DNA from 4 places in the Thioalkalivibrio sp. ALE17 genome. Region 1 is predicted to be linked to each of the others. Evidence: predicted binding sites of a transcription regulator. Region 1 holds the regulator's gene; each other region holds the start of a gene.
What was found. Region 1 encodes FliA, which starts transcription of late flagellar genes. Its sites were predicted from a motif close to GCTAAAGTTNNNNNNNNNNCNGCCGATA; they were not measured.

Region 1 (7,996 bases):
TGCTCAGCCGGTTGCGCACCAGTACCAGCTCGCCCACCAGGTTCATGATCTCGTCCAGGCGCTCGGTGTCGACGCGCACGGAAGTCTCGCCCTGCGGGGCCGCCCGACCGCCCCCCTCGGCACCCCCGCCGCCGGCACGCGCGCCGCCACCGCCCTGGCCTCCTGCAGGGGTATCGGCGGGCGCGGCGGCCTTCTCCGGTTCGGCGGGTTCGGGCTTCGCCGACGGGGCTTCCGCAGGTTCGTCGTCTGCGGGGCTGGGGACTGCCCCGGTAGCGGCCGGCCCGGCGCCCTTGGCCTGCAACTCGTCCAGCAGGTTCTCGAATTCGTCGTCGGTGATCAGGTCGCCGGAGCTACCCTCACCCTCCGCAGCCGGTTCTTCTCCGGCCGCATCGCCCGCGGTGGAGCCCGTCTCCACCGGCTTCGGCGGCTGATCGCCGTGCAGGCTGTCGAGCAGGGCCTCGAATTCGTCGTCGGTGATCTCGTCACCGGCACCGACCATCGCTTCGCCATCCGCCGCCGGTTCCGCATCCGTATCCGCTTGCGGTTCGGGCTCTGGCTCCGGCTCGGGTTCCGGGGGCGGCGGCGCGGCGGGCTCCGCCGCCACGTCCTCGTTGTTCGCCATGCGCCGGAGGTTTTCCACCAGGTCGGCCTCGGCGGGCGTGGGATCCACGCCGGAGCGCAGGTCCCCGAACATTACGTTCAGGGTGTCCAGCACCCGCAGCATGGTGTCCATCAGGTGACTGTCCGCCCGCCGCTCACCGTTACGCAGCAGGTTGAAGACGTCCTCCGCGTGATGGCACACGGTCACCAGGGGATCCAGGCTCAGGAAGCCGGCTCCACCCTTGATGGTATGGAAGCTACGAAAGACCGCATTCAGCAGATCCCGGTCATCGGGATTCTGTTCCAGGTCGATGAGTTGCTCGTTGAGCCCCTCCAGCAGTTCCCCGGCCTCGATCAGGAAGTCCTGAAGGATTTCGTCATTGGGGTCGATGGCCATTCAGTCTCTCCGGTCGCGTGGCGCCATTCGCATGAGGGGCACTGCCTAGAAGCCCAGGCTCGATAGCAGATCGTCCACCTCGTCCTGTCCTTGAACGACATCCGCGGCGGAATCTTGAGTCTTGGGCACGCTGGGACCGTGACCCTTGCGGTCCGCCTCGCGATCCTCCTCGCGCTGTTCAAGCGACGCCTCGGCCGCCTCGACCTGCTCCATGCGCCCGCTGGAGAGCCGGATCAGGGACACCAGGTTCTCTTCCAGGTCGGTCACCAGCTGGATCACGCGGCGAATCACCTGGCCGGTAATGTCCTGATAACTCTGGGCCATCAGCACCTCGGAGAGCAGCCGGCGCAGCTCCTCGGTGTCGTCCCCCGCCTGCGCGAAGAACGTGTCGAGCTCGCGGGCAAAGTCCCGGAACTCCTCCACCGAGAGCTGGCGGTTACGAAAGCGCGTCCACTTCGCCGTCAGGTCGGCCGCCTGCTGGCTGAACGACTCCGCGATCGGCAGGCTCGACTCAATGGCATTCATGGTGTCGTGGGCCGCCTGTTCGGTCATCGTGACCACGTAATTCAGGCGTTCCTTTGCGTCCGGGATCTCCGCCTGGGTCAGTTCGACCAGACGCGAATCGCCGCGGAAGCTTTGCAGGGCCTCGTGAAGATCGCGGGTCAGCTTGCCCAGCTCGTCGAAGAGTTCGCGGTCATAGGGGCGCGCCAGATCCTGCACCAGCGCCCGGGCGCCCGTGTCGTCGCCCGCCTCCAGCGTCTTGACCAGCTGTCGCGCAAGCTCCAGCTGATCATCGCGTGGTGGGTGTTCCTGTTCAGTCATGAGAAGCCTCTTGCGGGTACGGCGCGGAAGGTTTCGGACAACGCCCGCGGCGGTCGGTGCCACGGGCGCCGGGCATATCGGTCACAGGCGCATGATTATCCCTGTGCTTCAATGCGTTCGAAGATCTTGTCGATCTTTTCCTTCAGCGTCTCGGCGGTGAACGGCTTGACCACGTAGCCGTTCACGCCCGCCTCGGCCGCCTCGACGATCTGGTCGCGCTTGGCCTCCGCCGTCACCATCAGCACCGGCATGGACTTGAGGTTCGGGTCGGCGCGCACGGCCTTCAGCAAGTCGATCCCCGGCATGTTGGGCATGTTCCAGTCGGTGATCAGAAAGTCGAAATCGCCGTTCTGCAGCATCGGCAGCGCGGTGCTGCCGTCGTCGGCTTCCTGGGTATTGTTGAAGCCAAGATCACGCAACAGGTTCTTGATAATGCGCCGCATCGTGGAAAAGTCGTCCACGATGAGAATCTTCATTCCCTTGTCCACACGTCACTCCGGGATTCGTAGGGTGGGTTTTAGAATAACTGCAAAGCCGTACCGTCTTCGAGCCACGAACCCAGGCGGGCACGCAGTCGAATGGTGGCCTGACTTCGGATCTGGCTGACGCGCGACTCGGTCACGCCCAGCACGGCACCGATCTCGCGCAGGTTGAGCTCTTCGATGTAGTAGAGCGACAGCACCAGCCGCTCGCGTTCGGGGAGGTCGCCGAGGGCTTCGGCCAGTTCCTGACGGAACTCACCGGCCTCGAGGGTGCGGGCCGGCGACACCTCCTGCCCTTCGATCACGCGATCAGCCCCGTCGTCACCCCCGCCGAGGTCGTCCAAAGCGAACAGGTGGGCCCCGGCGTGATCCTGCAGCATCTCGTAGTACTGGTCGATCGGCACGTCCAGCTCGGCGGCGACCTCGCTGCCACGCGCCGCCCGCCCCTCGCGCGCCTCGACGGTCTGGATCGCCGCGGCAATACGCCGACTGTTGCGGTGCACCGAACGCGGTGTCCAGTCACTGCGGCGCAGCTCGTCGATCATCGCGCCACGGATGCGGATGCCGGCGTAGGTGGCAAAGGTCGCGCCCTGGCCGCCCTCGAACTGGCGCGCCGCCTCGAGCAGCCCGATCATGCCCGCCTGAATCAGATCATCCACCTGCACCGAGGCGGGGAGCCGCGCCATCAGGTGATGGGCGATGCGGTGGACCAGCTCGACGTGATCGGCAATCAGCTGTTCGTGTCCGCCGCTGGCCGCGGAGGTCGCCTGATAGCCGGAAAGTCGATTACGCGTCGTCATCATGCGCTCTGCAGCATCCGTTCCACGAAAAACCCGACGCCACCGTGGTCACCGCCCCCCACCGGCCAGCGGTCCACGGTCCGTGCCAGTTCGGCAAAGGCCTTCCCCGCCGGGCTCCCGGGGTACTGCTGTACCACTGGCGCGCGTTTCTGCACCGCCTTTCGCAGGTGATCGTCCATCGGAATATAGCCGGCCAGGTCGAGCACCACCTCCGGCAGGTAGTTGCCGCAGACGGTATTGAGCTTCTGCATCAGTCGCTCGGCGCCTTCGCGGCCGTCGACCATGTTCGTCACCATGCGGAAGCGACGCAGGCCATGATCGCGGTGCAGGACCTTGATCAGGGCATAGGCGTCGGTAATCGAGGCGGGCTCGTCGCAGACCACCACCAGGGTCTCCTGGACCGCGCGGCAGAACGACGTCACGGATTCCTGCAGGCCGGCCGCGGTGTCCACGATCAGCACATCCAGGGGTTTGCGATAGGCGCTGAAGGCATGGATCAAACCGGCATGCTCGGCCGGCGTCAGGTTGGCCATCGCCGCGATCCCGGAAGCCGACGGCACCACCTTCACCCCGTCCGGCCCCTGGACGAGCACGTCCTCCAGGCTGTCCACGTCCCCGGTCACCAGGTCGTGCAGCGTGCGCTCGGGACGCATCCCCAACAGCAGGTCCACGTTGGCCAGGCCCAGATCGGCGTCGAACAGCATGACCTCGCGCCCGAGCCGGGCCAGGCCCACCGACAGGTTCACCGATACGTTGGTCTTGCCCACCCCGCCCTTGCCCGAGGCAACCGCGATGACCTTCAACGGCTTGTTAGTGCGTGGCATAGCGCCCCTTCCCGACCGGTTGAATCAGTTCCAGCGTGGCGGGCTCCGCCGCCCGTGCCGGACGTGCCTGGGCGCGCGCGCGTCGCGGCGGTTCCATCTCCGCCAGGCGCTCGGCCGCCCAGGTCTCGCGGGCATTGGCCGCTGCCCCGGGTTCATCGGCGGCATCCTCCAGGGCCAGTCGGGTCAGATACCCGGTATCGACCCGGTGAAAGTCCTCGGCAATACGCTGGCCATCGCTGACGAACCCCAGCCCCAGGTGCTGATCGAGCAGTACGGACAGGACCTCGCCCAGCTCCTCGGCCTCGTCCAGCTTGGTCAGCACCAGCGCCGAGGGCTCCGCCTTGCGAAATGCCTCCAGCACCCGCCGCAACGCGCTCCCCTGGGTCGTCGCCGACACCACCAGCCAGCTCTCGGCCCGGATGTCCGGCGGCAGGTGCGCGAACAGGGATTCGTCCTCCACTGCACGCGGGGCCTGTCCCGCCGTATCCACCAGGATCAGGTGCCCATCCTCCACGCGGCGCGCCAGTTCGCGCAACTCTCTCGCGTTCTGCAGCACCCGCACCGAGATCCCCGCCATCTGGGCGAAGGCCTGCAACTGGCGCGTGGCCCCGATGCGCTGGCTGTCCAGGGTGACCAGCGTAACCGAATCCGGGCCCATGCGGCGGATCTGGCGCAGCGCGATGCGGGCCAGCGTGGTGGTCTTGCCAACGCCGGTGGGCCCGACCAGCGCCAGCAGGCCGCCCTCGTCCAGGATGTCCGGCCGGTGGGTGGCAATCGCGCCCGACAACCGCGCCCGCAGGCGTTCCCAGGCCTGTTCCGGCGAGCTGTCATCGAGAATGCTTCCGGCCAGGCTGCGCGCCAGGGCCTCGCTGAACCCGCGGTCGATCAGGCGCGCCTTGCATTCCGCCGCCAGCGGGTGGCGGGCCGCCCAGCGCGCCTCTTCGCTCTCCGCATACTGGCGCGTCATCAGGCTGCGCAGGTCGCGCAGCTCCTGCCGCATGGCGGTCAGCTCCGGGTCGGCCGGCCACGACGCCGCGGCCTGACCGGCGCCGCGCTCGCGGGCCGGTCGGGCGGTTGTGCTCGCTTCGCGGCTCGTCGCGGGCGCGTCCTGCGCGGCTACCGGCTCCGACGCGGCGCCGTCCTCCAGCGCCGCGACCACCTCCAGCCAGCCGTCGACCCGGCGACTGGACAGGATGACCGCGTCCTCGCCCTGCTGCTCCCGCACCTGGCGCATCGCGTCACGCATGTCCCGGGCCCGATATCGTCTGACGTTCATGCTTTTTCTCCTGCGCCGCTCGCGCGGCGGAACCCTTCATCGTGTCGTTCAGGCGGACTGCTTCTGCGACTCTTCCTGGCCGACGGTGGCAACCACCCGGATCCGGCGATTGTCCGGAATCTCGGTGAACGCCAGCACGGTCAGACTGCGGACCGCGCCGCGCAGCCACCCGGCGATCCAGGAGCGGATCTCCGGTGCCACCACCAGGACCGCCGGCTGTCCGGCCGTCTCCTGGCGGCGGGCCGCATCGGCCACCGAGCGCTGCAGCCGCTCCGCCAGCCCGGGCTCCAGTCCAACCGTGCCGCCCGAGCTCCCCTGCAGGGACTTATGCAAGAGCTGTTCCAACGACGGATCCAGCGCGATCAGGGGGAGCTCGTCCTCCGGCCCCACCAGGTCCTGCACGATCGAGCGCGCCAGGGCCACCCGCACCGCCGCGGTCAAAGTGCCGGGATCCTGACTCTTGACCCCCTCGTCTGCCAGGGTTTCGGCGATCGTGCGCAGGTCGCGGATCGAGACCTGCTCGGCCAGCAGGTTCTGCAGCACCTTCAGCACGATGGACAGGGACAGCGTCTTGGGCACCAGGTTTTCCACCAGCTTCGGCGAATGGCGCGCCAGCTGGTCGAGCAGGTGCTGCGCCTCCTCGTGGCCGATCAGGCGATGCGCGTTCTCGCGGAACACCTGTGACAGATGGGTCGCGATCACCGTGGCGCAGTCGACCACGGTATAGCCGGCACCCTGGGCCTGGTCGCGGTCCGCCGGGTCGATCCACAGCGCATCCAGATTGAACGTCGGGTCCTTGGTCGGCGTGCCCGGCACCGTCCCGAACACCTCGCCCGGATTGATCGCCAGTTCGCGCTCGGGGAAGACCTCGGCCTCGGCCACGGTCACGCCCAGCAGGCTGATGCGGTAGGCATTCGGGCTCAGTTCGAGGTTGTCGCGGATATGCACCGGCTGCAGCAGGAATCCCAGCTCCTGCGAGAGCTTGCGCCGCACGCCCTTGATCCGGCCCATCAGCTGGCCGTCCTGGGTGCGATCCACCAGCGGGATCAGGCGATAGCCCACCTCCAGCGACACCAGATCCACCGGCGGCACGTCTTCCCAGGTCAGGTCGCGATCCTCGGACCGGGCCCCGCCCTCGTCCTCCTGCGGGATGCGCTCCACCTCCACCTCGGCCTCGCGGGCCTGGCGCTTGAGCAGGTATGCCCCGCCGAAGATCAGCGCGGCCAGGCCCAGGAACACGGCATTGGGCATGCCCGGCACGATCCCCAGTGCGGCGATCACACCCCCGGCCACGTACAGCACGCGCGGGTTGGAGAACATCTGGCCGAAGACCTGCTGCCCCATGTCCTGGCTGCTGGTCACGCGGGTCACGATGATCGCGGTCGCGGAGGACAGCACCAGCGACGGGATCTGCGCAACCAGACCATCGCCGATGGTCAGCAGCACGTAGTTGGTCGCGGCATCGCCGATCGTCATGCCGTGCTGGACGGCCCCGATGGTCAGGCCGCCGATGATGTTCACGAACAGGATCAGGATGCCGGCGATCGCGTCACCGCGAACAAACTTGGAGGCCCCGTCCATGGAGCCATAGAAGTCCGCCTCGCTGGCGATCTCCTCGCGGCGCTTGCGTGCCTCTTCCTGGGTCAGGATGCCGGCGTTCAGGTCGGCGTCGATCGCCATCTGCTTGCCGGGCATGGAATCCAGGGTGAAGCGGGCGCTGACCTCGGAGACTCGCCCCGCGCCCTTGGTCACCACCACGAAGTTGATGATGATCAGGATGGCGAACACCACCAGGCCGACGGTGTAGTTGCCGCCCACCACGAAGTCGCCGAAGGCCTGGATCACCTTGCCCGCCGCGTCGGTCCCGGTGTGGCCTTCCAGCAGGATCACCCGCGTAGACGCGATGTTCAGCGCCAGGCGCAGCAGCGTGGCGACCAGCAACACGGTCGGGAACACGGCGAATTCCAGCGGCCGCGGCGTATACACCGCAACCATGATCACCACCAGCGACAGCGCGATATTGAAGGTGAACAGCACGTCCAGCGCCAGCGGCGGCAGCGGCAGCACCATCATCGACAGCATGGCGATCAGCAGGATCGGCGCGCCCAGCCCCCACTTGCCGACGTTCCCGAGGCGGTCGAAGAAGGCCATCAGCGATCCCTCCGCTTGCCGCGCTGCTTGTCGGGATCGAGATAATCCTCCGGCACTGGCAGGTCATCCGGCATCTGCGCGTCGGCGTCGGCCCGCTTGAGCTGGTAGACGTAGGCCAGGATGCGTGCGACGGCGACGAACAGGCCGTTGGGGATCTCCTGGTTCAAGTCCGTGGTGAAATAGATCGCGCGGGCGACGCGCGGCGCCTCGACGCGGACGATCGCGTGTTCCTCGGCGACCGCACGGATCGAGGCCGCGACCTCGTCGGCGCCCTTGGCCACGACCTTGGGCGCCGCCATGCGCGAGGCCTCGTAGACGATGGCCACGGCGTAATGGGTCGGGTTGGTGATGATCACGTCGGCCTTCGGGACCTCCTCCATCATCCGCCGCTGCGCCATCTCCTGCTGCAGCTGGCGGACCTTCTGCTTGACCTCCGGCTTGCCGTCGGTCTCCTTGTATTCATCCTTGACCTCCTGGCGGGTCATGCGCAGCTGCTTCTGGTGGTTCCACATCTGGAACGGCGCATCGATGGCCGCCACCACGATCAGCGCGGCCGATACCGCGATAAAGGTCCCCAGCACCAGCTGGGCGGTATGCGCGATACCCTGATGGATCGGCTCGTAGCCCAGCATCAGCAGGCGATC
Region 2 (7,996 bases), on a different contig from region 1:
GCGGGCGATAACCCAGCCGTTCGGCGAGCGCCGCCTCCCAGCCCGGCACCGCCCCGGAATCGCCGGTCGCCCGCGCGCGCCCCAGCCAGCGAGCCAGACGCCGCACCGGGCGTGATGGCTCACCCGCGGTGGCCCCCGGTGCCGCCCACAGGCCGGGGAGCAGGTACGTCACCCGCCGGTCGGTCCGGCCTCCCGTCATGAAGCCCCCCCGCAACACGCCGGGGCGAAGAAAAAGGTGGGCAGGAATGCAAGCCTGTACATGGATCGGTGTTTCCTGGGGGACTGTCGGATCTGGATAGTCGCCGCGAGCGTGGCGCAAGCGCGGGCCCGTTGATGCCCGCTGTCTCGAGGCGCAGATCGCGCGTCGGCTAACCAGAGCCGGCGTGAAAAATGGCGCCATTCTACGACGCGCACAGCAGATCCGTCCCCAATCGGACCGACCCCGGGTCCTCGAGCAGTGATCAAGCGGGCATCCTGCCACACCGCCCCGTGCCGAACGCGCAATCCTTCAACTGGTCTATACCAATAGACACAAGCCCGGAAAGTGCCCGCGATGACCGGACCCTTCTACAACCCAGGCCCTTCCGTCGCCAGCGCCCTTCGTGGCGCCGCGCGCGGGCTCCTTGCGGGCGCCGCCCTGCTGGCGCTCGCGCTGCCAGTGGCCGCCGAGGACTATCCGGCCGACTCCAGCATCGACTGGCAAAGCTGGGACAGCGGGCTGTTCGACGAGTCCGAGGCACGCGAACGCCCGATCTTCTTCTATTTCCACGGCCAGTGGTGCACCTGGTGCCGCGACTTCCAGGACGAATCCCTGGAGAACCCGTCGGTGGTGGATGTCATCGACGAGCACTACATCCCCGTCCTCGTCGACCTGGACGAACGCGCCGACCTGTTCCGCCGTTATGGCGGGCGCGGCCTGCCCTTCGTGGTCATCGTGAATCACGAAGACGAGATGCTGACCCGCTTCACCGGCCACGTGAATGCCCGTGACCTCGAGAGCATCCTCCAGGCGCAGCGCGACATGTTCTCGGTCACCGGCCGCGAGATCACACCGGACGACGCGGCGATCGACGGCCTCGAGGCCTTCATGGAGATGCTCGACGAGGTCTATGACGAGCGCGCCGACCGCCTGAGCGGCAGCGCCACATTCGGAACGCTCAGCAAGCGCCCGCAACCCTGGACCTACCGCTACCTGCTGGCCAGTGACGACTGGGAGGAACGCATGCCCGGCCTGCTGGACCAGATCGCGGAGGATCTCTACGACGAGGTCGAGGGCGGCTTCTTCTTCTTCCACGATCCCGACCAGCGCGACCCGGTCCTGGCCCTGGAGACCTCCAAGCGCCTGGATCAGAACGCCGCGTTCCTGTGGCTGTTCTCCGAGGCCTACGAGCACATCGGCGACGAACACTACGCGGAGATCGCGCGCGGCATTCGCGACTATCTGCGCGACCACCTGTGGGACGCCCGTCAGCTGCGCTTCGGCAACAGCCAGTACGCCGACCGCGACTACTATCAGCTGGACCCGGAGACCCGCACGCAGACCGATCCACCCCGGGTCGACCGCAACACCTATGCCGACACCTCGGGCCAGGCCATCGCGGCGCTCGCCAACCTGGCGCGGGTACTGGAAGACCGCGACACCCTTGAGTGGGCCCGCGAGGCGCTGGAGGCGCTCGACCGCTATCTGCTCACCCGCAGCGGCTACCTGCACGGCATCACCGCCGGCGGACGGCCGGCGATGGAGGGCTACCTGCCCTCACAGATCTGGCCGGAGATCGCCCGCCAGGAACTGGCGCGCGCCGTGGAGGCACTGGATGGCGAACGTCCGGACTTGCCCGACCCGGTCGCCGCGCTGGATCGACTGGAGCCCTTCTTCGACGCGGAGCTGGGCACGCATGCCGAGCGGATCGGGACGGACCTGGAGCCCTGGTCGGAGACGCGCACCCAGGCCGCGCTCGCCTGGTGGCTGTATCGCCTGCCCGACGACGCGATCGAGGCGTCCCATATTGACCGCGACACCGTGCGTGACCGCCTGCGCATCGAGCCCGGCGCGGATCCCGACGACGTCGCCCTGGGCTTCGACGCCCTGCGCCGGGGCTTCTGACGCCAGGCCGGATCAGCCCTGCTGACGAAAGCCCGCAACCTCGTTCTGTAGCTGCTGCGCCAGCCCTTCCAGGGCCTCTACCGCCTGCTGCATCTCGTTGGCCCCGTCGGCGTTGCGCACCGCGATGTCATTGATGTGGTGGATGTTGCGGTTGATTTCCTCCGCCACCTGGCTTTGCTCCTCGGTCGCGCTGGCCACCTGGCGGGTCATGTCGTCGATGGTGGTCACCGAGTCGTGGATGTACTCCAGGGTCTCGCCCGCCTCGCCGGCCTTCTCCACCGAGGTCTCGGCGTGCTGCTGGCTCACCTCCATCGCCTGTACCGCGCGGGTCGCTCCGCCCTGCAGGCGCTGGATGATCTCGCGGATCTCCCCGGTCGAGTCGTTGGTTCGCTGAGCCAGATGACGCACCTCGTCGGCCACCACCGCGAAGCCGCGTCCCGCCTCGCCGGCGCGGGCGGCCTCGATCGCCGCATTGAGCGCCAGCAGGTTGGTCTTCTCGGCGATCTCCTCGATCACCTGCAGGATGGTGCCGATGTTGTCGCTGTCACCCTTCAGCTCACTGATCACGTGGCTCGCCTGGCGGATCTCGCCGGCCAGGGTGTTGATCGCGCCCTGCGTGGCCTGCACCACGGTGCGTCCGCCTTCCGCCGCCCGGGTCGCCTGACCGGCACTCTCGGCCGTGCTCTGGGTGTTGTTGGCCACCTCCTGCACGGTGGCGGACATCTGATTCATCGCGGTGACCACCTGCTCCACGTCGCCGCGCTGCTCGTGGGTCGCCCGGGTCAGTTCGTTGCTGCGACCCTCCAGTTGCCGCGCGGAGGCGGCGATACCGTCGGCCGCATCCGCGACCTGCCGGATCAGCCCGGAGAGCCGGCCCATCACCGTGTTGAAGGCTGCACCGGTGCGGCCGATCTCGTCGTCCGTAGTCACCTCCACGCGGTGCCCGAGATCCGCGCGCCCCTCGCCGATCGCCTCCAGCCCCTCGGCCAGGCGCTCCAGGGGCCGCGTCAGCACATTGGCATAGAACCAGCCAATCCCCAGCGCCACCACAAACGCGACCACCCACAGCGCCCACAGCAACCACCACAGCTGCGTCACCAGGGCCTCATCCACCCCCGCGGCAAGATCGCCCTTCATGGTGTGGAACGTCACCCCGCCCATGATCGACAGCGGCACCGTACTCACCACGATCACCAGAATAATCAGCTTCAGCCGCAGCCCACCCAGATTCCCAATCTTCATCGACACCCTCCTTTGGCTTCGTTAACGACCACCCGCGCCCGGCCTTGAGCCCGCCAGAGTATCGCCCGGCCCATCCCCCGCCGCCCTGATCCAGCTCAACTCCAACGCCTCGCCGCAACTCGAAAACCGTATTCACCACGAAGCACACGAAGGCACGAAGAAGGGCAAGGGCAAAAGCATTTCACAGGAAGACGCGAAATTTGGAAGTGTTTATGGGCCCTCGGCAATCACAACACGCTGTGATTAGCCTTGTACTGGGGCCAATCACCTGGCGCACAACACCAGTCCCTTCCTGTCTTCCAGCCTTCCTGTTATCGCTTTTCGCCCTTGACCTGGCCCTTCTTCGTGCCTTCGTGTGCTTCGTGGTGAATAAAGCCCTCCCCGCCAGACCCGGAACGAAAAAACCCGCGGCCCCGGACATCGGGACCGCGGGTTCGCGGTACTGCGCTGGCGCGTCGGACTAGCGGCTGCGCGCCGCCCGGTTGCCGTTGGAGGACGGGCGGCCGTTGCCGCCGCGACCGCCGCCGGGCTTGCCACCGCGGGCGTTGCGCGGGGCGCCATTGCGTGCCCCGCCGCCCGGCTTGCCGCCACGACCGCCGCGGCGGTTATTGCCATTGCCGTCATTGGCAGCCGGCTTCGGCGCGGCAAAGCCTTCGGTCTCGATGCGGTCGATCGGGCGCTGGATCAGGCGCTCAATGCCCTTCAGCAGCTTGATCTCCTCGCCATCCACCAGCGACAGCGCGGCACCGGCGGAGCCCGCACGGCCGGTACGACCGATGCGATGCACGTAATCCTCCGGCACGTTCGGCAGCTCGAAGTTGACCACCTGCGGCAGTTGATCGATGTCGAGTCCGCGTGCGGCGATATCGGTCGCCACCAGCACCGGCACCTGGCCGGACTTGAACTGCTTGAGCGCCTTGGTGCGCGCCGCCTGGCTCTTGTTGCCGTGGATCGCCTCCGAGCGCACGCCGTCTTTCGACAGCTTCTCGGCCAGGCGGTTGGCGCCGTGCTTGGTGCGGGTAAACACCAGCACCTGCTCCCAGTTGTTGGTGCGGATCAGGTGGCTCAGCAGTTCGCGCTTCTGGCTGGTCTCGACCAGGTGCACACTCTGCTGCACGCTCTCGGCGGCCGTGTTGCGCGGGGCGATGTCGATCTCCGCCGGGCTGGACAGCAGGCCGTTGGCCAGCTTGCGGATCTCGTCGGAGAAGGTCGCCGAGAACATCAGGTTCTGGCGCTTGCCCGGCATCAGCGCAATCAGCTTCTTGATGTCGCGGATAAAGCCCATGTCCAGCATGCGATCGGCCTCGTCGAGGACCAGGATCTCCACACCGGACAGGTCGATGGTCTTCTGGTTGGCGTGATCCAGCAGACGCCCCGGGGTCGCCACCACGATGTCCATGCGGTCGCGCAGGGCCTTGATCTGCGGGTTCATGTTCACGCCGCCGAAGATTGTCATCGAGCGCAGCTTCAGGTTGCGCCCGTAGGTCTTCACGGAATCGTGCACCTGGGCGGCCAGCTCGCGGGTCGGGGTCAGCACCAGGCAGCGCGGGCGGCCGTTGCCGGGCTTGGGCGCATCACTGGTGGAAAGGCGCTGCAGGATCGGCAGGGTAAAGCCGGCGGTCTTGCCGGTGCCGGTCTGGGCCGCGGCCAGCAGGTCGCCGCCCTTCAGGACTTCCGGGATGGCCCGGGCCTGGATCGGGGTCGGGTGCTGGTAGCCGGCGGAATCCAGCGCGCGCAAAAGGGTATCGGCCAACCCGAGGTCGGCAAAGGTCGTATCAGTCATGGAATGCTCCAACGCTACCCGCCACTCGTTCAACAAGAGCACCCATCGGGGGAAACGAAATCAGGGGGATCACTGCGAACCGGAATGGCTCTGGATCAGATGAACGGACGCTGACGGGCGGGGCGTTCGATAGACGCACTATACGCCTTTCGTCAATGAAAAGACACTCCACCCATTACCGTATGGATATATATTTGTTTTGTGGGGGAATATCGGCTAGCTTCCATCCAACAAGAATAACCGGCGCCCACGCAGCGCCGGCTGGGCCGACGCGACACCTATAACAACGATTCGGCCATCAGGGGAACAACATGAAACGCAACCTGCCCGTCACCGGGAACGAGGTGGATTATCCGGAGAGCGCCAACATCCTTTCCACCACCAACCTCAAGGGGGCCATCACCTACGTCAATCCGGATTTCATCGACATCAGCGGGTTCGAACCGGACGAACTGCTCGACAAAAACCACAACGTGGTCCGCCATCCCGATATGCCGCCGGCGGCGTTCGAGGACCTGTGGAACACCATCCAGGGCGGCCGCTCCTGGATGGGCCTGGTCAAGAACCGCTGCAAGAATGGCGATCACTACTGGGTCAACGCCTATGTGACGCCCGTAACGGAAGACGGGCAAACCGTCGAGTATCAGTCCGTTCGCACCAAGCCGCGGCGCGAACAGGTAGCCAAGGCTGAATCCGTCTACGCGGAACTCCTCCAGGGTCGCAGGCCCCTGGCCCTGCGCCTGCCCCCCATCGGCATCAAGGTCAGGACCGTAGCGGCCCTCGCCGGCGGCGTGATGGCAGGGCTGATCGCCAGCAGCGTATTGACCGGCCTGCCCTGGTCGAGCGCCCTGATCTTCGCGCTGACCGCGCTAGTGGTGGGCGGCGCCCTGGTATGGATCAGCCTGTCGCCCCTGTGCCGCGCGGTCGCCCACGCCCGCCGCATCGCCAACAACCCGGTCAGCCAGTACATCTATACCGGGCGCACCGACGAGGCCGGCGAGATCGCCTTCGCCCTGCAAATGCTCGAAGCGGAGGCGGGATCCGTCGTCGGGCGCATGGGCGATGCCGCCAACCGCCTGAGTGGCACGGCCGACGCGCTCGTGTCCGCAGTAGGCGACAGCCGCCAGGCCTGCAACCACCAGCAGAACGAGACCGAACAGGTCGCGGGCGCCACCCAGCAGATGGTGAACAGCGTGCAGGAGGTCGCACAGAGCGCACAGCACGCCGCCGACGCGGCGGACCGGACCGACCAGGAGGCCCGCTCGGGAAGCCAGGTAGTGCGCGACAGTTCACGGGCAATCGAGGAGCTGGGACAGCGCATTCGCCAGGGCTCGGGCGTCATGACGGAACTGGACCAGCACAGCCAGGACATCAGCGGCGTACTGGATGTGATCCGCGGGATTGCCGAACAAACCAACCTGCTCGCCCTCAATGCGGCGATCGAGGCGGCCCGCGCCGGCGAACAGGGCCGCGGCTTCGCGGTCGTGGCCGACGAAGTGCGCACCCTGGCCAGTCGAACCCAGGACTCCACCGCCGAGATCCAGCAGATGATCGAGCGGCTTCAGGACCGCGCACGCGCCGCGGTGGCCACGATGGAACAAAGCCGCGATCAGGCGGAAACCAGCGTAGAGCAGGCCCAGCAGGCCGCCGCGGCACTCGAGAACATCACCTCCGGCGTCAGCCAGATCCACGACATGAGCACCCGTATCGCGGCCGCCGTCGAACAACAAGGCGCGGCCGGGGAAGAGATTCGGCGCGGGGTCGACTCCATCCGTGGCGCGGCCGACACTACCGCCAACCGGGCCGACCAGAGCGATGCCGCCGCCCGCGAGGTCGCGCAACTCGCAACCGGCCTGCAGGGCCTCGCCCGGCAGTTCTGGGCGCGCCACCGCTGAACGCGACCGATCACCATGAACACCCACGCCGAAAAGCTCATGCGCCAGCACACCGTCCCGGCCTCCGGCCTGCTGCTGGCCCTGCTGCTGGTGCCCGTGGTGATCTGGATGCTCGGCATCGATCTCCCGCGGATTGTGCCGGGCCAGCATCTGACGGCGTTCCACACGGGGGCGGAGCTGTTCGCGGTCGTCGTCGCCGTGCTGGTGTTCGCGGTCGGGTATCACGTGATCGACCGGCGGCGGGTGGCGGCCTCCCTGCTGCTCGCCTGTGCCTTCCTGGCGGTCGCGCTCTTCGACTTCCTGCACCTGATGACCTACCCGGCGATGCCGGACTTCATCACCCCCAACTCGACGCAGCAGACGCTGTTCTTCTGGCTCGCCGCGCGGCTGGTCGGGGGCGCGGCCCTGCTGGCCTATGTGGCCTTGCCGATGGTCGCGCGCAGCGATGGTCCGCCGCGCGGGGTCTATCTGGCCGGAAGCCTGCTGCTGGTCGCGGTCCTCGCATGGGTCGGCCTGTGGCATGCCGATATCCTGCCGCCCCTGTTCGACCCGGTCAGCGGCCTCACGCCGTTCAAGCTGGGCCTGGAGGCCATCGTGATCGCCCTGCATCTGGCGACGCTGGCCATCCTGGCCCTGCGCCGCGATCTGCTGCAGCGCCCGGGCATGCCCCTGGTCGCCGCGGCGCTGGTCATCAGCATGGGCAGCGGCATGTTCTTCATGTTCTACGAGGATCTGACCGATACGCCGTTCGTGCTGGGGCATTTGTACAAGCTCGCGGCCTACCTGCTGATCTACCAGGGGCTGTTTCTGGAAAGCGTGCGCTCGCCCCTGGAGCGTCTGCACCAGGCCCACCGCGACATCGAGATGCGCGAGCGGCGCTACCAGCAACTGGTGGAGACGGCCCCCGACGGCGTCCTGGTTACCGATACGGAGGGCCGCATCGTGATGGCCAACCGAAACATCGAGCGCCTG
Region 3 (7,996 bases), on a different contig from region 1:
CGGCCTGCCGGTCGCACAGGGGCGGGTGCTCGCTTTCAGCCTGGGATCGCGCAACTCCTTCGTTGTGCTCCCGATCGCACTGGCATTGCCGCAGGGACTGGAGTTGGCGGTGGTCGTGGTGGTGTTCCAGTCGCTGGTGGAGTTGGTCGGCATGGCCCTGTACCTGTGGTGGGTCCCTCGGCACCTGTTTCCCGCCCGGGCGCCGGCGCCTTGATCGGGCGGGTGTGCCCGCCCGCAAGCCATCGTAATGCGGTCCATGCCGGTTGTGTCTGGATGATCGTCGCGGCCCGAGGGAAGGCGTTGAGCCGGCCGTGGCGAGGGCGCGGGTGTCGTGAATTCGACAGGTTTCTGCGGCGGCGGCCTGCTGTTTTCTGTTTGTCACGGTTTTTTGACGATGCCGGCCTATACTCCGAAACGTGACGGGCGTCTCCCCGGGACCGGGGAGCCAGGGATTTTTTCGGACACGCGGGGAAGACCATGTCCGGATCAGGAAAGATCAACGGGGCCTTGTGGCCCGTAAGGCGCAGCGGGATCCTCGTCGCTGATGGAGACGCGCGGGACTTTGGTGCGGAGATCTACCGGATGTGTTCCTCGGACACACCCCGTGAAGTCGCCTGGCTGGATATGGGAGGGCATCCCGGGACTCCCGTGCCGCAACTTTCGAGTGCCTGGCATCTGCGCCGCCTGACGTTCCCGATGCCCCGGCCCTGGCCCGATCTGGGCGGGGTTCGGGTCGGCCTTCTGGATCTGGGACGCTCCCTGCCATCGCAGCTCGTCGACTTCGTCCACGCGCACCAGCACGTGAAGTGGATTGCCCTGGTCGATCCGGCGTTGTTACCGAGTCCGGAATTGCGCGACCTGATTCGGGACAGCTGCTACGACTTCCATACCCGGCCGCTGGATCAGGCCCGTCTGGAAGTGACCCTGGGCCGCGCCTGCGGGATGGCCGTTCTGGAGACACCCGCGGAGCCCGCCGCCGGCCTGCCGTCGGTGGACGAAGGCCGACCCATTATCGGCCACAGCGCTCCGATGCAGGCCCTCGCGCGGCAATTGAGCCGGGTCGCGGGATCGGACGCGCCGGTCCTCTTCCAGGGCGAAAGTGGAACCGGAAAAGAGCTTGCGGCTCGCACGGTGCACCGTCAGTCGCGGCGCAGCGAGGGTCCGTTTGTTGCGGTCAACTGCGGGGCGTTACCGGCGCAGTTGATCCAGTCCGAACTGTTCGGTCACGAGGCCGGCGCATTCACCGGTGCGACCCGCCGCAAGATCGGTCAGCTCGAGCTGGCCCATGGCGGGACCCTGCTGCTGGACGAGATCGGGGATCTGGGGCTCGACCTGCAGGTGAATCTGCTGCGTTTCCTGCAAGAGGGGACGCTGCTGCGTCTGGGTGGCCTGCAGCCGATCCAGGTGGATGTGCGTGTCCTGGCCGCGACCCATGTCGATCTGTTCAAGGCCGTAGAGGCCGGCCGATTCCGGGAAGACCTCTATTACCGCCTGAATGTGATTCAGCTGGACGTGCCCCCGTTGCGGGAGCGTGGGGCCGACCTGGTGGAGCTGGCCCATTTCTACTTCGACCGGTTTCGTGGCCAGAACCCGCGCCTGCGCGGATTTACCCGTGCGGCCATCCAGGCGCTCTACAGCCATCGCTGGCCGGGCAATGTCCGGGAGCTGGTCAACCGTATTCAGCGGGCCGTGACCATGGCGGACGGGCGCCTGATCCGGCCGGAGGATCTGGGGCTTGCGGCGCCGCTCGAGGGCAGCGGCCGGGAGACGCTGGCGCAGGCCCGTGCCCGCGCGGAACGCGAGACGGTGATGCGGGCGCTGGGGCAGTGCGACAACAACCTGTCGCGCGCCGCACGCGAGCTGGGAGTAGGGCGGGTGACGCTTTATCGCTTGCTCGACAAGTACGGGATGCGTCCGTCCAAGCACTGAACCCCGGGTTCAGGCGCGATGGAGCGGTCCCGGTTCTGGGGGGCACGCCGCGGTGCGCCGTCTGGCGCGCGGCCGGTGTGTTCCCGTTTGCACGGCCCCGAGGGGGCATGGAGAACGCACGTGAACAAGATCCGGGTCGGGAGGTGGGGGGCGGGGCTGGTCCCGCTGTTTCTGGGGTTGTCGGCCACGGTCGCCGCGCAGGAGCCCCGCGAGGCGGTCGGGGACGCGCCACGGGACCAGGGCCCGCAGGTTACGGTCTTCGAGGAGCGCGGCATGCTTACGCCGCAGGGGCAATGGGTGATCGAGCCTTCGCTCGCCTATGTGCACAGCAGCGCGCTGGATGTCTCGATCGAGGGCTTCACCATCATCCCGGCCCTGGCGATCGGGCTGATCGATGTCAGCGAGACGGAACGGGACACGCTGACGGCCGCGGTGGCATTGCGGTACGGGCTCACCGACCGGCTCGAGGTCGGGCTCAAGATTCCCTGGGTCTACCGCGAACAGCAGGTGCGCCGGCGCGACATCCTGGAAGGAACGGAACTGGAGCGGGTGACCGGGTCCACCGGCAGCGGCCTGGGGGATGTCGAGTTCGGGCTGTCCTACCAGTTCAACACCGCCGATCGCGGGCGCCCTTTCTTTATCGGCAATCTGAAGGCAAAGAGCCGCACCGGGACGGACCCGTTCTCGGTGGATCGACGCCGGATCGTGGACGAGGACGGGAACCGGCTCGGCGAGATCTTCCTGGAACAGCCCACCGGATCCGGCTTCTGGGCCGTGCAGCCCAGCGTGACCATGATCTACCCGACCGATCCCGCCGTACTGTTCGCGAACGTCAGCTATCTGTGGAATATCGAGCGGGATGTGGGTCCGGACTACGGCACGGTGGATCCGGGGGACGCCTTCGGCGCCAGCCTCGGCATGGCCATCAGCCTGAATGACCGTACCTCGATGAGCCTGGGTTATGACCACAGCGTGGTGTTTCGGACCCGCGTGGAGAACGATCCCGGGCTGGAGCCCGTGTTCGGTCGGCGCCAGGTGGGGACGCTGCTGTGGGGGGTGTCGCATCGCCTGACTGAACGCACCAGCCTGAACTTCTCGCTGGGGGTGGGGGTGACCGAGTCCGCGCCCGATGTGCAGATGACCGTGCGGGTGCCGATGCGTTTCTGAGATCGCTGCCGCGAACGACGGCGGCGGGGCTACCAGCCGCGACCGCCGTCGGTTAGCTGCTGCTCCAGGGCCCGGCCAAGGTCGCTGCGCGGCATCTGCAGGTTGCGCAGCTCCAGTTGCAGGATTGTCTGGTGCTGGATGGCCTGACCGTCCAGCTGGTTCTGGATGGTCGTGACCCAGCCCTGGCCGCTGGCCGTTTCCGAGACGAACGTCTGTGCCGGGAGGCCCGCCGTCGCGTTGAGAATCGTGATGCGACCGGCGGAGGGGTGGCTCGTCGCGGCGCCAAGGGTTCCCAGTGGATGCAGCGTGCTCTGGTGCAGGATCTCGCCATTCAGGGCCGTGATCTGTTCCAGGCCGATCGCGATCTGCAGCCCGTCGCGGCCGAAGAAGCCACCGCGCTGCTCGGCCAGCACCGCATCGGCGACCACCCGCGGGTCACCCGCGCCGGGAAGCGTTTCCAGTGCCTGGGCCGCGACGGGCAGGCCGACGGCGAGGATGCAAAGCGCCAGGCGGGCAAGCGTCGAACCGGTCCGCGGCCCTCGGGGGGGCGAGGCATCGCATCGCTGCGGGGATATGGGGGCCATGGACGTTACCATTCCCGGGCCCGTGGCAGATTCAGGGTGAAACTGGCCAGGTCGCGGCGCACCACGCCGTCCTCGACGGGTGCGCGGGTGATGGCGGCCCACGTCTGGGGGGCGTTGAAGTTCGCGCGGGCGCGCTCGACCTCTTCGCGGATGATGAACAGGATGTCGTTTACCCAGGCCGCCTCGAACTCGGGTCGGCGGTAGCTCTTCAATCCCAGGGCCGGGTCCCCGACCAGGACCTCGCCCTCGCGCAGGCCCTTGATGACCACAAAGTGCCGATAGCCGCGCGTCTCGATCATCGCGATGGCGGGCACGCCCAGCCCCTCCAGGTCGTCCAGGCCGATCCGGAAGCCGTCCGCCGCCAGGCCGGCCTCCGCCCCGAGGTAGTTCTTCATGTCCAGCAGCGAAAAGCCCTGGGCCCGGATCAGGTCCTGGTCACCGCGGCGGAACATGCCGTCAAAGGTGGTGGTTTCCACCGTGGGCCGGTCGTAGTGGTAACTGAGCAGGGTGGCCAGTGCGGCGGAGCCGCAGCTGAAGTCGTATTGCTGCGGGACCACCGAGCGAAAGCGCAGGGCCTTCATGCTCTCGACCGGGACGTTCATGCTGCCAATCATCCCGGGAACCTGCGCCCCGCCCGCCTGGGCCTGCAGCGCCTGGGGTGCCAGCAGGGCAAGCACCAGGATCCCCGGCGCAAGCAGAAGGTGGTGGTGCCGCATGTTCACGGGTGGATCGTGACGTTCACGATCATGGATTCCTGGATGGCCACGTTATGGCCGGTGTTCTGGATGACGGTGGAAAACCCGCGGGCATTGTCGAAGGCGCCCGGCGCGATCAGGTTGGTGCCGCTATGGCCGCCCATAACGACGTTGTCATGCAGGGCGATCTGGGAGTGGACCTGGCCCAGCTGGATGTTGCTGACCCCCTGGCGCGCCCGTTGCTGGTTGAGGGTGTCGGCATCCACCGACGTCAGGCCCTGAAGGTCCAGCGTGCCGGATGCGGCGAGGTTTGTTTGACTGTCGCGAGGGTCGGCCGCGCTGGCGGAACCGGCCGCCAGGAGCAGCGTGCCCAGCATCGCGGCGAACAAGGATCGGGTGAACAAGGATCGGGTGAACAAGGATCGGGTGAACAAGGATTGCGAATATCTCGGATGGAGGCGCATGACCGGATTCTCCAGTGCAGGGCCGTGACGCGACGGGTCTCGGACCCGCCGCGTGGCACGGACTAGTTGCCCAGATTGAGGTGTGCCTGCACCGATACCTGCTGTTGCGTCAGGCTGTTGGCCCCGCTGTTCTGCGAGACCTGGGTGATGCCGGCGGGGGCCACGAAGGAATCGGAACCGATCGAGTTGCGGGCGATGTTGCGCGCACCCTCGGCGATGTCCACATAGTTCCCGGTGACCGTGCCGGACAGCTCGTTCTGGCTCACCACCGCGTTGACCTGCAGCATGGTGTTGAAGCTGTCGGTGGCGGTGTTGTTGCCGGAATCCATGACCGCCAGGCTGTTGTCCGAGTTGTCGCTCTGATCGCGGGTCACGCTGGCAGTGGAGCCGTTGTTGGCCGCGGCACTGTTGTCGTCGGCATTGGCCGAGCTGTTGTCGGAGCTGTCGTTGCCCGAATCGGAGATGTTCAGGCTGTTATCGGAGCTGTCATTGCCCGAGTCGGCGATGTTCAGGCTGTTATCCGAGTTGTCATTGCCCGAGTCAGCGATGTTCAGGCTGTTATCCGAGCTGTCGTTACCCGAATCAGCGATGTTCAGGCTGTTGTCCGAGTTGTCGTTGCCCGAGTCGGCGATATTCAGGCTGTTGTCGGAACTGTCGTTGCCCGAGTCGGAGACCGTGGTGTTTCCGGAGTCCGCCACATTCGTGCTGTTGTCCGAACTGTCGTTGCCGGAGTCGGCGATGTTCAGACTGTTGTCGGAGCTGTCATTGCCCGAATCCGAGACCGTGGTGTTGCCGGAGTCGGCCACACTGGTGCTGTTGTCGGAACTGTCGGACAGATCGGAGTCATTGATCGCCACCGCCAGCGAGTTCTCGTTCGCGGATGCGCCGCCATTGTCGGCGGTCGAGGAGGCGGTAGCGGTTTGGTCGCCGACCTCGCCTTCCGCCGTGTTGGTCGGATTGGCCAGTGCCAGACCGGAACTCAGGCCGAAGGCAAGTGCGATCGCGGAAGCAATAAGCGTTTTTTTGAAGTCCATGATGAATCTCCTTGTGATAGCGGAACTGCATTTGTGGACGTCGTAATGACCCGGTGCCTGGCACTGGGCATTACGGTCCAATTTTCTGCAAGGCTTGGGCCAGATGGTCAGTTCTTTTTTATTTCAATGGCTTGGGATGCATTCACTGGCTACGCTCAGGGTCATCTGTACCGCTGATGGAACACCGGTTCACGTCGCTTGCGTTGACAAATTCCGTAAGCGACGGAAATACATGAGAAAAGCGGGTGAATCCGGACTGATCCGCCAGCGAGACATGGCCCCCGGATCTCCACGGGGAGGCTGGCTGGGTCTTGCACTTGTGCTCGGGCCGCGCGCTGTGCGGAGCCGATGCAGTGACTGCCGCGCTGACGCGCTACTCCGGTACGGCAGCTGCTGGCAAACCGCGCCGGGTCTTGCAGCGATGCCGCATGCCGGCAGGCGACTGCAGCGGGCCGTGCGCGCTCAAGTCTTCCGGCAGCGTGCCGTTATCGCAATATATGGAGGGCGTTATGTGCGTCCGGGCCCCGGGATCGGGAACCCGCGCCGGTGCCCGCCGCTCTATCCGTAATCTGGACCGAGGTGCATTCCGCGCTCGGCACTGCCTTGGGTTCACGACATGACGACCGACGCCTTCACCCTTGACCGTCTGCATCGCCAGGGCGATCGCATCATGGTCGCGGTCATGGGATTTCTCTTCATCCTGACACTGGGGCTTTCCGCCTGGCACGGCACCCTGACCGCCGCGCTCGCGTTCGGCCTGCCGGCGCTGGCCATCGCGGGGACGCTTTTGTGGGCATCACCCGGGAGCCTTCTTAACCGGCTGGTGAATGGCGGTTTCCTGATGGGCTTTGCGGCGCTGATGATCCATCAGGGGCAGGGCATGATCGAGATGCACTTCGCGATCTTCGTGCTGCTGGCCTTCCTGCTCTACTACCGCGACTGGCGTGTATTGGTACTTGCCGCGGCCGTGATCGCGGTCCATCACCTGTCGTTTCATTACCTGCAGGAGGCCGGGGTGGGGGTTTACGTCTTCCCGCCGCACGCGGGCCACGCACACGGGCTGGGGCTGGTGATGCTGCACGCGGCGTTCGTGGTGTTCCAGACCGGCTTGCTGGTGTACATGGCCCGGCTGCTGCATCGCGAGGGCCAAGAAGCCGAGGAACTGCATGCCATCACTGCTCAGCTCCAGGTCCGGGATGGTGTTGTGAACCTGAGCCTGGATGCGGCGCAGGGGCATAGCGCCATTGCCCGGCAACTGGGCGATTACCTCGGCGCGGTGCGGCGTGCGGTGCTGGAGACTCGTGCGACCGCCTCGGCCCTGGGGGAGATGTCGGCACGGTTGGGGACGACGGTCAACCGCAGCGAACAGGCGGCGCAAAGCCAACAGTCGAATACCGATCAGATCGCATCGGCGGTTACCGAGATGGAGGCCAGCGCGCGCGAGGTCTCGGGCCATGCCCGCGATGCCGCGGCGGCCACCGGCAGCGCGGATGAACAGGGGCGTAGTGTACGGGCGGAGCTGCAGGATACGGTTGCCATGATCGAGTCCCTGGCGCAGCAGGTGGAGACGTCCGGCGCCGGGGTGCGCGATCTCGTGGCCCAGGCGGAGACGGTGGGCGGTGTGCTCGAGGTTATTCAATCAGTCGCCGAAAAGACCAACCTCCTGGCCCTGAACGCCGCTATCGAGGCGGCACGGGCCGGCGAGCAGGGCCGTGGCTTTGCGGTGGTAGCCGACGAGGTGCGTAGGCTGGCCTCGCAGACCGGTGAGTCCACCGAGGAGATTCGGGGTATCGTCGAACGCCTGCAGGAAGGCGCCAGGCGCGCGGAGGTGGCGAGCCGCGAGGCCGGCGAGCAGGCGGCGGCCGGGGTGGATCGGGTACGTGAGGCCACGCATGCCCTGCAGGCTATTGCCGACGCCGTGAGCCATATCCGGCAGATGAACGACCAGATTGCCCTGGCCGCCGAGGAGCAGACCCGCGTGACGGGCGAAACCGCGGAGAATGTGGAGCACGTGTCGGAGGTCGCCCGAGCGGTGGCCGAGGATTCGGTCGCCAGCCGCGAGGTGGCGGACCAGCTCCAGCGTCTGAGCCAGGATCTGGGCGCGGGGATGGAGCGTTTCCGGA
Region 4 (7,996 bases), on a different contig from region 1:
CCGCGTAGCTGTCGATCAGGTTGAGCTTCTGAAAACGACAGCGCCGCTGCACCTCGGGAACGACCTTGTGGCCGTCCGTCACGGTCTCGAAGAAGCGCGCGCGGCGGCTCTCGCTCAACCCGCGCACAATACTCAGGCCGTCGTAGACCGCCCGCCGGGCGTCATCCAGGATCTTCTCCGACAGGTCCGTCCCCAGGATGGATACCGGCACCTTGCGCGGGGGGCGGGATTCCTCCCACTCGGAGACGACCATGGAGATGCTGTAGGCCTCCTGGCCACTGGAACAGCCGGAAGACCAGACCTTGATGCTGCTTCCCTTCGCAGCCAGCTCCGGCAACAACACATGCCGGAGGATCTCGAACGGAAAGCCATCGCGAAACCACGAGGTTTCGTTGGTCGTCATCGCGTCGATCACACGGGTGCGCAGCCGCGGATTCGGGGCTTGCCGCATCGCGTGCAGGAGCTCCGGCACGCTCTTGAAGTCGAACTCGTCGAGCAGCCGGGACAGTCGGCTCGACACCAGATACTGACGGCTGTCACCCAGCACCAGGCCGCAGCAGTCCTGCAGGAAGCGGGAAAACTCCTCGTAATCGCGGGAATCGATCACCGGTTCATCCCCGAGCACAGTCCATGGTGATTAGCATCCTGATGACGAGTCCTTGACAGCGGCGCCCGCGCCACGAAACGCAGGGGGAATCCCCGGTAGCGGGTTTCAGTATACGGTGTCGCAGGCGGGACACGACACTGGGCCCTTGTCGGCCATGTGACGCCGCCCCGGCCTTGCCGGGCGGCAACCCCGTTCCCCCCGGCGGTCATTCGACCTGTTGATCCTCGCGCCCGGTCTGGTCGAGCACCGCGTTGGCCAGTTCGTCGGGGTTGAATTTCGAGAGAAACGCATCGGCCCCGGCGCGCTTGACCATGTCGGTATTGAACTCGCCGCTCAACGAGGAATGCAGCAGCACCTTCAGATCTTTCAGGGCGGGATTGTCCCGGATCCGCGCCGTCAGCGTATAGCCGTCCATGCGTGGCATCTCGATGTCCGAGATCACCAGCTCGATCTGGTCGCGAACCGGGCCCTCCCCGGCCTTCTGCTCCAGGAAGTCGAGCGCCTCCTGACCATCCTTGAAAACCTCGTATTCGAACCCGAGACCGCGAATCGCCCCCTCGATCTGCTTGCGCGCCACGACCGAGTCGTCAACGATCACGACCTTGCGCCCCCCCGCTGGCGTGGCGTCCGCTCGGATGGACTCGGAGACCTCGGTCGGCAGAGGATTGACGATCGAAAGCACCCGTTCCACGTCGATGATCTCGACCAGCTTGTTGTCGATCTCGGTGACCGCGACCAGAAAGGATTCGCGCCCGGTTCCGCGCGGGGGCGACTTCACATCCTGCCAGTTCACATTCACGATCCGGTCCACGGCCGATACCCAGAACCCCTGAACCGAACGGTTGAACTCGGTGACCACCACCTTCTGGTCGCCGCTGTCGCTGGCACCGGCCGCGCTGCGCAGGCCCATGGCGCGCGCCAGATCAATGATCGGCACCGTGCCGCCCCGCAGCGTAGCCACACCGCGCACCACACTCATCGACCCCGGGATCTGGCGCAGCGGCGGCGACGGGATCACCTCGCGCACCTTGAACACGTTGATTCCGAAGGTCTGTGATCCACCCAGGTGGAACAGCAGCAGTTCCATCCGGTTCTGACCCACCAGCTGCGTTCGCTGGTTCACATCGTCAATGAATTGACTCATGGTGCTGCTCTCCTTGTCCCGCGCCCATCTGCCGCGAGCCGCTCCCGGGAGCTCAGTGTGCACCGCGCACCCCCGGGCTGTCATTTGCAATCGCCTGTATGCGCCTTCTGGCGCCGCTTCCCAGGGATAACGGCATTGAACGCCGGGCCTTGAGTCGGGCACCGCCCGGACAACTGGCATCAAACCTGCATAGCTTCGGGTCCGCGAACGGACGCGGCAGACCCGGGGTATTCCCTCGGGCGGCGAGGACCGGCATATGCATCCACATACAACCTGTACATCACGCTGCATCCCCATGGGGCTCATGGCTCTCGTGGCGTGGTTCGCGCTCTCCGTGCCGGCCCACGCCGAGATCCACCCCGTTGCGGAGATCCGCGCGGCCGCGGAACAGTTTCTGTTGCAGGAGCTGGACGCCGAACATAGCGACGACATCAATATCGAGATCGGCCAGCTCGACAACCGGCTCCGGCTGGCCTACTGCCATGACGGACTCAACGCCCGTTTCCCGCCCGGCGGCCGCCGCGACGGCAATACCGCGATCCACCTTCAGTGTGCGGGCCCGGTCACCTGGCAGCTGTATGTCCCGGCCACGGTGGAACGTTACGCTCAGGTGCTGGTGGCCAGTCGCAACCTCCCTCGCCAGCACACGCTGACCAGCGGCGATCTGCGCTTCCAGCGCATCGAGACGTCACGCCACGCGGGCAGTTATCATGAAGACAAGTCGGCCCTCATCGGTCAGCAGACCCGGCGCAGCATTCGTCCGGGCCAGATCATCGGCACACAGCACGTCACCCAGCGCGAGATCGTCAGCCGCGGCCAGCGGGTCACGATCCTTGCCGAAAACGGCTCGATCGCCATCCGCATGCAGGGCGAGGCCCTGGAAAACGGCACCCTCGGGGACCGCATCCGGGTCAGGAACACCTCGTCCGGGCGCGTGGTCGAGGGCGAAATCCAGCCCTCCGGGCACGTCCGGGTGACACTTTGATGCCGACTCTGTGATTGGTGTTACAAAAACCACCGCCACAGGGCTACAGTTTCAGCACACGCGGCCGTAAACACTTGCAGCACAGTTACAACGACAGGACGGCACAATGGATATCAAGGGCCTCAATACGAACAGTCTGCGCCCCGACGGCCAGAGCTCCACGGTCAAGGGCCGCGAGGACTCCAGCGGCGCGCCCAACCGGGCGCAAGGGTCGGATAGCGCCGTGACCACCGGTAACGATTCGCTCACCCTGACCGGCGCCGCCCAGGCGATGAGTTCGGCCGCCAGCGCCGGCGAGAACGCCCCGTTCGACGCGGCGCGTGTGGCCGAGCTGCGCGAGGCGATCGCCAGCGGCAACTACCCGGTGGACAACGAACAGCTGGCCGACCGCATGATCGACCTCGAGCGCCTGCTGCGCTAATCACGGACCTCACCGATGAACACCGACACGCGCCATCGCCTGCTGCGCTCCCTGGAAACCTCGATCCGGCTGGCCCACCAACTGGAAGAGGCCCTGATCCAGGAGACCCGCGCGGTCGAGGCGCGCACCCCGGAGACCCTGCAGGAAGTCGTGGCGACCAAGCAGGGGCTGCTGCAGGAACTCGAGACCGAGACCCGCCAGCAGCGCGCTATCGCCGAGGCCGCGAGCGAGTCATTCACGCCCGAGGGCATGGCCCGCCTGCTCTCGCGCATGGACGACGGTGCCGTCCTCAACGATCACTGGCAGGCCCTGCGCCAGTCCATCGAGCGCTGCAACACCCTCAACCAGGGCAACGCACGCCTGATCGATCGCGATCGCCAGCGCGTGGAGCTCTCCATGCAGATCCTGCGCGGCGAAGAGGCCGGCCCGGCGGCGACCTACGACCCCTACGGGCGCACCCGCCCCAACACCCGTGGCGGACGCCGTATCACACAAGCCTGATGCAGCTTATTCGCACCGATGCTGGCATTTCGGATGCTCGACCAGTACCTTGCGTCCTCACACCCAGCTAACGTCACGAACGCATGGACGAAACCGACTACACGGTCGACAAGCCGGACCGGATCGCCGGCATTCTCAAGGACCTGGACCACAAGCTCACCCTGGTCAGCGTCCGGCTCGACGCCGACGGCCCGCTGTACACCTCGGCCCTGGTCCGGCTGAACGCCGCCGCGAAGGAAGTCTTTCTGGATGAGCTGAATCCGCCGCGCGCGCACCAGCAGGTCACCCCCGGCATGCCCCTTCGGGTATTCGCGGCGCTGCGCGGCGTGGCGGTGCGCTTCTCCACCACCGTGGCCCGGATCGAACAGGAAAAGGGCGGCGCCCTGTACGCCTGCCCCTACCCGGAAACACTGGAGCATCTCCAGCGCCGCGAAACCTTCCGCGTTCACATCCCCATGGCCCAGCGCCCGCAGATCGAACTGCGCGCGCCCGGCTGGAAGGACCCGGCCATCGGCGAGCTCGTCGACCTTTCCGGCCAGGGCATGTGTATCGAGCTGGCCACGTCCACGCTCGACACGCTGGAGACCGGCACTACCCTAGCGTTCACCAATCTGCTGCTCCCCGACGTCAGTGAGCGGCTATCGGGCGACCTGCGCCTGGCCAACCGGCGGCGCAGTACGCGGGAGGGCTACGAATACGCCGGCTTCGAGATTGTCGGGATGACCCAGTGGCTGGAGCGCCAGACCAACCTCGCCTTGCTGCATTACCAGCGCGAGGCGCGTCGCCGCTCGATGGAATAGACCCGCCCGGACAAACTCGGACGTCAGACACAAAAAAGGCCGCTACAAGCGGCCTTTTTGATGCTTCCCGTTTGGTCGGGACGGCAGGATTTGAACCTGCGACCCTCTGCACCCCATGCAGATGCGCTACCAGACTGCGCCACGCCCCGAAGCCGCGAACTATATCCGATTCCCCGCCGTCACGAAAGCACCCAACACCGTCAAAGCGAACCGAGCGCCCATCACGGCACACGAGTGTTTAGTTCACCACAGAGTGCACGGAGGACACAGAGAAACGCGTGAAAACGGAAGGCATCGATGGCTCGCGGATTCGGAGACGGGATGCGCCCCAATGGATGCGGCCCTTTAACCCGCGACCAGACCCGAAAGACCTTCTTCGTGAACTTCGTGCCCTCTGTGCTTCAAAAAGACTTTCTGAACGCGGGCACAAGGAAGGTCAGGCGCGGAGCGTGCGCAGTACGGACTCGAGCTCGGAGATGGTGTCCTGGATGATCTGCTGGGCCTGCTGGCGATCGCCCTTCGCCTCATCACCGGAGAGCTTCTGGCGGGCCCCATTGATCGTGTAGCCCTCCTCGTACAGCAGAGCCCGGATCTGGCGGATCAGGATCACGTCCTGGCGCTGATAGTAGCGGCGGTTCCCGCGGCGCTTCACCGGCGCCAGCATCGGGAATTCCTGCTCCCAGTAGCGCAGCACGTGCGGCTTGACCTGGCACAGCTCCGCCACCTCGCCGATCGTGAAGTAGCGCTTGCCCGGGATCGCGGGCAGTTCCTGGTGGTTACTCGCCTCCAGCATAGCTCTCTACCCGCTCGCGCAGTTTTTGCCCCGGGCGGAAGGTAACCACGCGTCGCGCGGATACCGGGATCTCCTCGCCCGTCTTCGGATTGCGTCCCGGACGCTGGTTCTTGTCGCGCAGGATGAAGTTGCCGAAGCCCGAGAGTTTTACGCCCTCGCCTGCTTCCAGCGACTGGCGCATTTCCTCGAAGAACATCTCGACGAATTCCTTGGCCTCCCGCTTGTTGAGACCCAGTTCCTCGTTTAGCACGGCGGCAAGATCCGCCTTGGTAACAGCTGCCATCGCCTTATTGTCTCAGGGTTGCGTTGAACCGGGCCTGGAGATGCTGCATCACCGCGTCGGTGACGCCAGCCACATCCTGTTCGCCTAGGGTGCGATCAAAAGCCCGTAAAATCAAGCCCAAAGCCAGGCTCTTCTCGTCCGGATTCAAGCCCTTGCCCTGGTACAGATCAAACAGGCGGACATCCTGCACCAGCTCCAGGTCCAGCTCCCGGATGGCCGCCAGCACGTCGCCGGCGGCGACCGATTCGCCGACCACCACCGCCAGATCGCGCCGGATCGACGGATAGGGCGACAGCGGGCTGAACTGGGCCACCGGCGCACGGGCCACGGCGACCGCGTCCAGGTCGAACAAGTAGACGGGCTCCACGTCGAATCGCTCGCACAGGGAGGGGTGCAACCGCCCGACCCAGCCAATCGCCTGGCCATCCACCAGGACGCGCGCCGACTGACCATCATGCAGCGCCGGGTGCCGTTCCATACGGAAGCCCAGCTCCCCGGAGACTCGCTCGCAGAGGGTCTCCACCACCCCCTTCGCGTCAAAGAAATCGATCTTCCTTGGGGCCCCTTCCCAGTGCTCCGGTGCCGCCCGGCCACCGAGCAGGCCGGCCAGGCGTGCCTCCTGGCGCAAACCCGAGGCGTCCGGAACAAACCGCAGACCGTGCTCTAACAGCCGCAGATCCGGTTGCTGGCGCGCCTGGTTGTACGCTGCGGCAGTCACCAGTCCCGGCCACAGCCCGGGACGCATCACCGCCAGGTCGGACGAGATGGGATTGGCCAGGGCCAGGGGTTCGACGTCCGGATAGAACGCCCGGGCCGTGTCCGCCGCAACAAAGCTGAAGCTGATGATCTCGTGAAACCCGCGGCGCGCGAGCCCGTCGCGCAGTGACCGCAGGGCATTGTCCGGGGTCACCGGCGCTACGGGCGTCGGCAGGGTCTGCGGCAGGGCATCGTAGCCGTGCACCCGCGCCAGCTCCTCGATCAGGTCCTCTTCGCGTTCCAGATCGAACCGCGCGCGCGGCCCCCGCACCGACCAGCCGTTACCGACCGTCTCCACCTCGCAGTCCAGCGCCCGCAGGATGCGTTCGATCTCGGCGGCATCGAGTGTGACCCCCAGCAGGCGCTGGACTCGCTCCGGGCGCAGGGTGATCGCGTTCTCCCGGTGCGGAGCCGGCGTCTCGCCGGTCTGCTCGACCGGGCCGCACTGCCCTCCGCAGATCGCAAGAAGAAGCTCAGTGGCGCGCTCCATGGCCCGGGGGACCAGGGTGGGATCGACCCCGCGCTCGAAGCGGTGCGAGGCATCGGTGTGCAACCCGTGGGCCCGGGCGCGGCCGGCCAGGGCACGCGGGGTGAAATGCGCGCACTCGAGGATTACCCGCGTGGTGGCCTCGTCGACCGCACTGGCGGCCCCGCCCATCACGCCGGCGAGCGCCAGCGGCCCATCCTCTCCAGCAATCACCACATCCCTGGGCGACAGTTTCACCGTCTGCTCCCCACCCAGCAGGGTCAGGGATTCACCCTCTTCCCCGCGGCGCACGATGATCCGTTCACCGGCGCGCCCGGCATCAAAGGCATGCAGGGGCTGGCCCAGCTCCAGCATGACGTAGTTGGTCACATCCACGATGGCGCTTAGCGGACGCACCCCGGCACGCCGCAGGCGTTCCGTCATCCAGACCGGTGTGGCAGCCTTCGCGTCCAGCCCCTCCAGCACCCGCGCCGCATACAGCGGGCAGGCCTCCGCATCGCGGACCTCGATGGCCACACGGGCTTCGCTGGCCACCTGCACGCCCGGCATGTCCGGGGCGTGCAGCGGGCGATCCAGCAAGGCCGAACATTCGCGGGCAATACCCCGCATCCCCAGGCAATCCGCCCGATTCGGGGTCAGGTCCACCTCGAGGATGATGTCGTCCAGCCCCAGGGCCTCGCGCAGGTCCAGGCCGGCCTCCAGGTCCGATGGCAGCGCCATCAGTCCCGCCGCATCCTCGGACAGGCCCAGCTCGCGCGCCGAGCAGAGCATCCCCTCGGAGGCCACCCCGCGCAGCTTCGAGCGCTTGATCCGGAAATCGCCGGGCAAAACCGCCCCCACCACGGCCACAGGCGCACGCATGCCCTCGTGCACATTGGGCGCCCCGCACACGATGGTCAGCGGCTCCGCCGCGCCGGCCGCGACCCGGCACACGCGCAGGCGATCGGCATCCGGATGCGGCTCCACCGAAAGGACATGCCCCACCCGCACGCCGCTGAAATCCGGGGCCGCGGGCTCCAGGGCGTCCAGCTCCAGCCCTGCCATGGTCAGGCGATGCCCCAGCGCCTCCGGGGTTTCGTCGATCTGCAGCCATTCCTGCAGCCACTGCACACTGATACGCATTAGCCTGTCTGCCCGAATTGCCCGATAAAGCGGATATCGTTGTCGAAGAACAGCCGGAGATCATTCACGCCGTGGCGCAACATCGCCATGCGCTCCA

Region 2: a site for FliA is predicted at 3,369-3,396, ahead of H609_RS0100715 (methyl-accepting chemotaxis protein). Genes of this name have one in related genera too.
Region 3: a site for FliA is predicted at 6,334-6,361, ahead of H609_RS0106575 (methyl-accepting chemotaxis protein). Genes of this name have one in related genera too.
Region 4: a site for FliA is predicted at 2,779-2,806, ahead of flgM (flagellar biosynthesis anti-sigma factor FlgM). Genes of this name have one in related genera too.

The regions. Positions count from the first base shown of each region.
Region 1 covers NZ_AUDT01000004.1:161,593-169,588, reverse strand. Annotated here, with positions in the region: gene H609_RS0105530 (chemotaxis protein CheA) at 1-997, opposite strand, end outside; gene H609_RS0105525 (protein phosphatase CheZ) at 1,043-1,819, opposite strand; gene cheY (chemotaxis response regulator CheY) at 1,915-2,295, opposite strand; gene H609_RS0105515 (RNA polymerase sigma factor FliA) at 2,337-3,104, opposite strand; gene H609_RS0105510 (MinD/ParA family protein) at 3,101-3,925, opposite strand; partial or broken gene flhF (flagellar biosynthesis protein FlhF) at 4,094-5,201, opposite strand; gene flhA (flagellar biosynthesis protein FlhA) at 5,250-7,352, opposite strand; gene flhB (flagellar biosynthesis protein FlhB) at 7,352-7,996, opposite strand, start outside.
Region 2 covers NZ_AUDT01000001.1:149,552-157,547, forward strand. Annotated here, with positions in the region: gene H609_RS0100705 (hypothetical protein) at 1-172, opposite strand, end outside; gene H609_RS0100710 (DUF255 domain-containing protein) at 554-2,104, shown strand; gene H609_RS0100715 (methyl-accepting chemotaxis protein) at 2,117-3,346, opposite strand; gene H609_RS0100720 (DEAD/DEAH box helicase) at 3,807-5,129, opposite strand; gene H609_RS0100725 (PAS domain-containing methyl-accepting chemotaxis protein) at 5,441-7,024, shown strand; gene H609_RS0100730 (EAL domain-containing protein) at 7,040-7,996, shown strand, end outside.
Region 3 covers NZ_AUDT01000007.1:102,805-110,800, reverse strand. Annotated here, with positions in the region: gene H609_RS0106610 (arsenic resistance protein) at 1-214, shown strand, start outside; gene H609_RS0106605 (sigma-54 dependent transcriptional regulator) at 583-1,929, shown strand; gene H609_RS0106600 (transporter) at 2,050-3,096, shown strand; gene H609_RS0106595 (hypothetical protein) at 3,126-3,605, opposite strand; gene H609_RS0106590 (C39 family peptidase) at 3,686-4,402, opposite strand; gene H609_RS0106585 (hypothetical protein) at 4,399-4,752, opposite strand; gene H609_RS0106580 (hypothetical protein) at 4,902-5,873, opposite strand; gene H609_RS0106575 (methyl-accepting chemotaxis protein) at 6,490-7,996, shown strand, end outside.
Region 4 covers NZ_AUDT01000013.1:46,583-54,578, reverse strand. Annotated here, with positions in the region: gene H609_RS0109365 (protein-glutamate O-methyltransferase CheR) at 1-607, opposite strand, end outside; gene H609_RS0109360 (chemotaxis protein CheV) at 813-1,751, opposite strand; gene flgA (flagellar basal body P-ring formation chaperone FlgA) at 2,047-2,736, shown strand; gene flgM (flagellar biosynthesis anti-sigma factor FlgM) at 2,843-3,157, shown strand; gene H609_RS0109345 (flagella synthesis protein FlgN) at 3,173-3,658, shown strand; gene H609_RS0109340 (flagellar brake protein) at 3,742-4,458, shown strand; tRNA gene H609_RS0109335 (tRNA-Pro) at 4,531-4,607, opposite strand; gene H609_RS0109330 (MerR family transcriptional regulator) at 4,895-5,251, opposite strand; gene H609_RS0109325 (integration host factor subunit alpha) at 5,235-5,534, opposite strand; gene pheT (phenylalanine--tRNA ligase subunit beta) at 5,539-7,899, opposite strand; gene pheS (phenylalanine--tRNA ligase subunit alpha) at 7,899-7,996, opposite strand, start outside.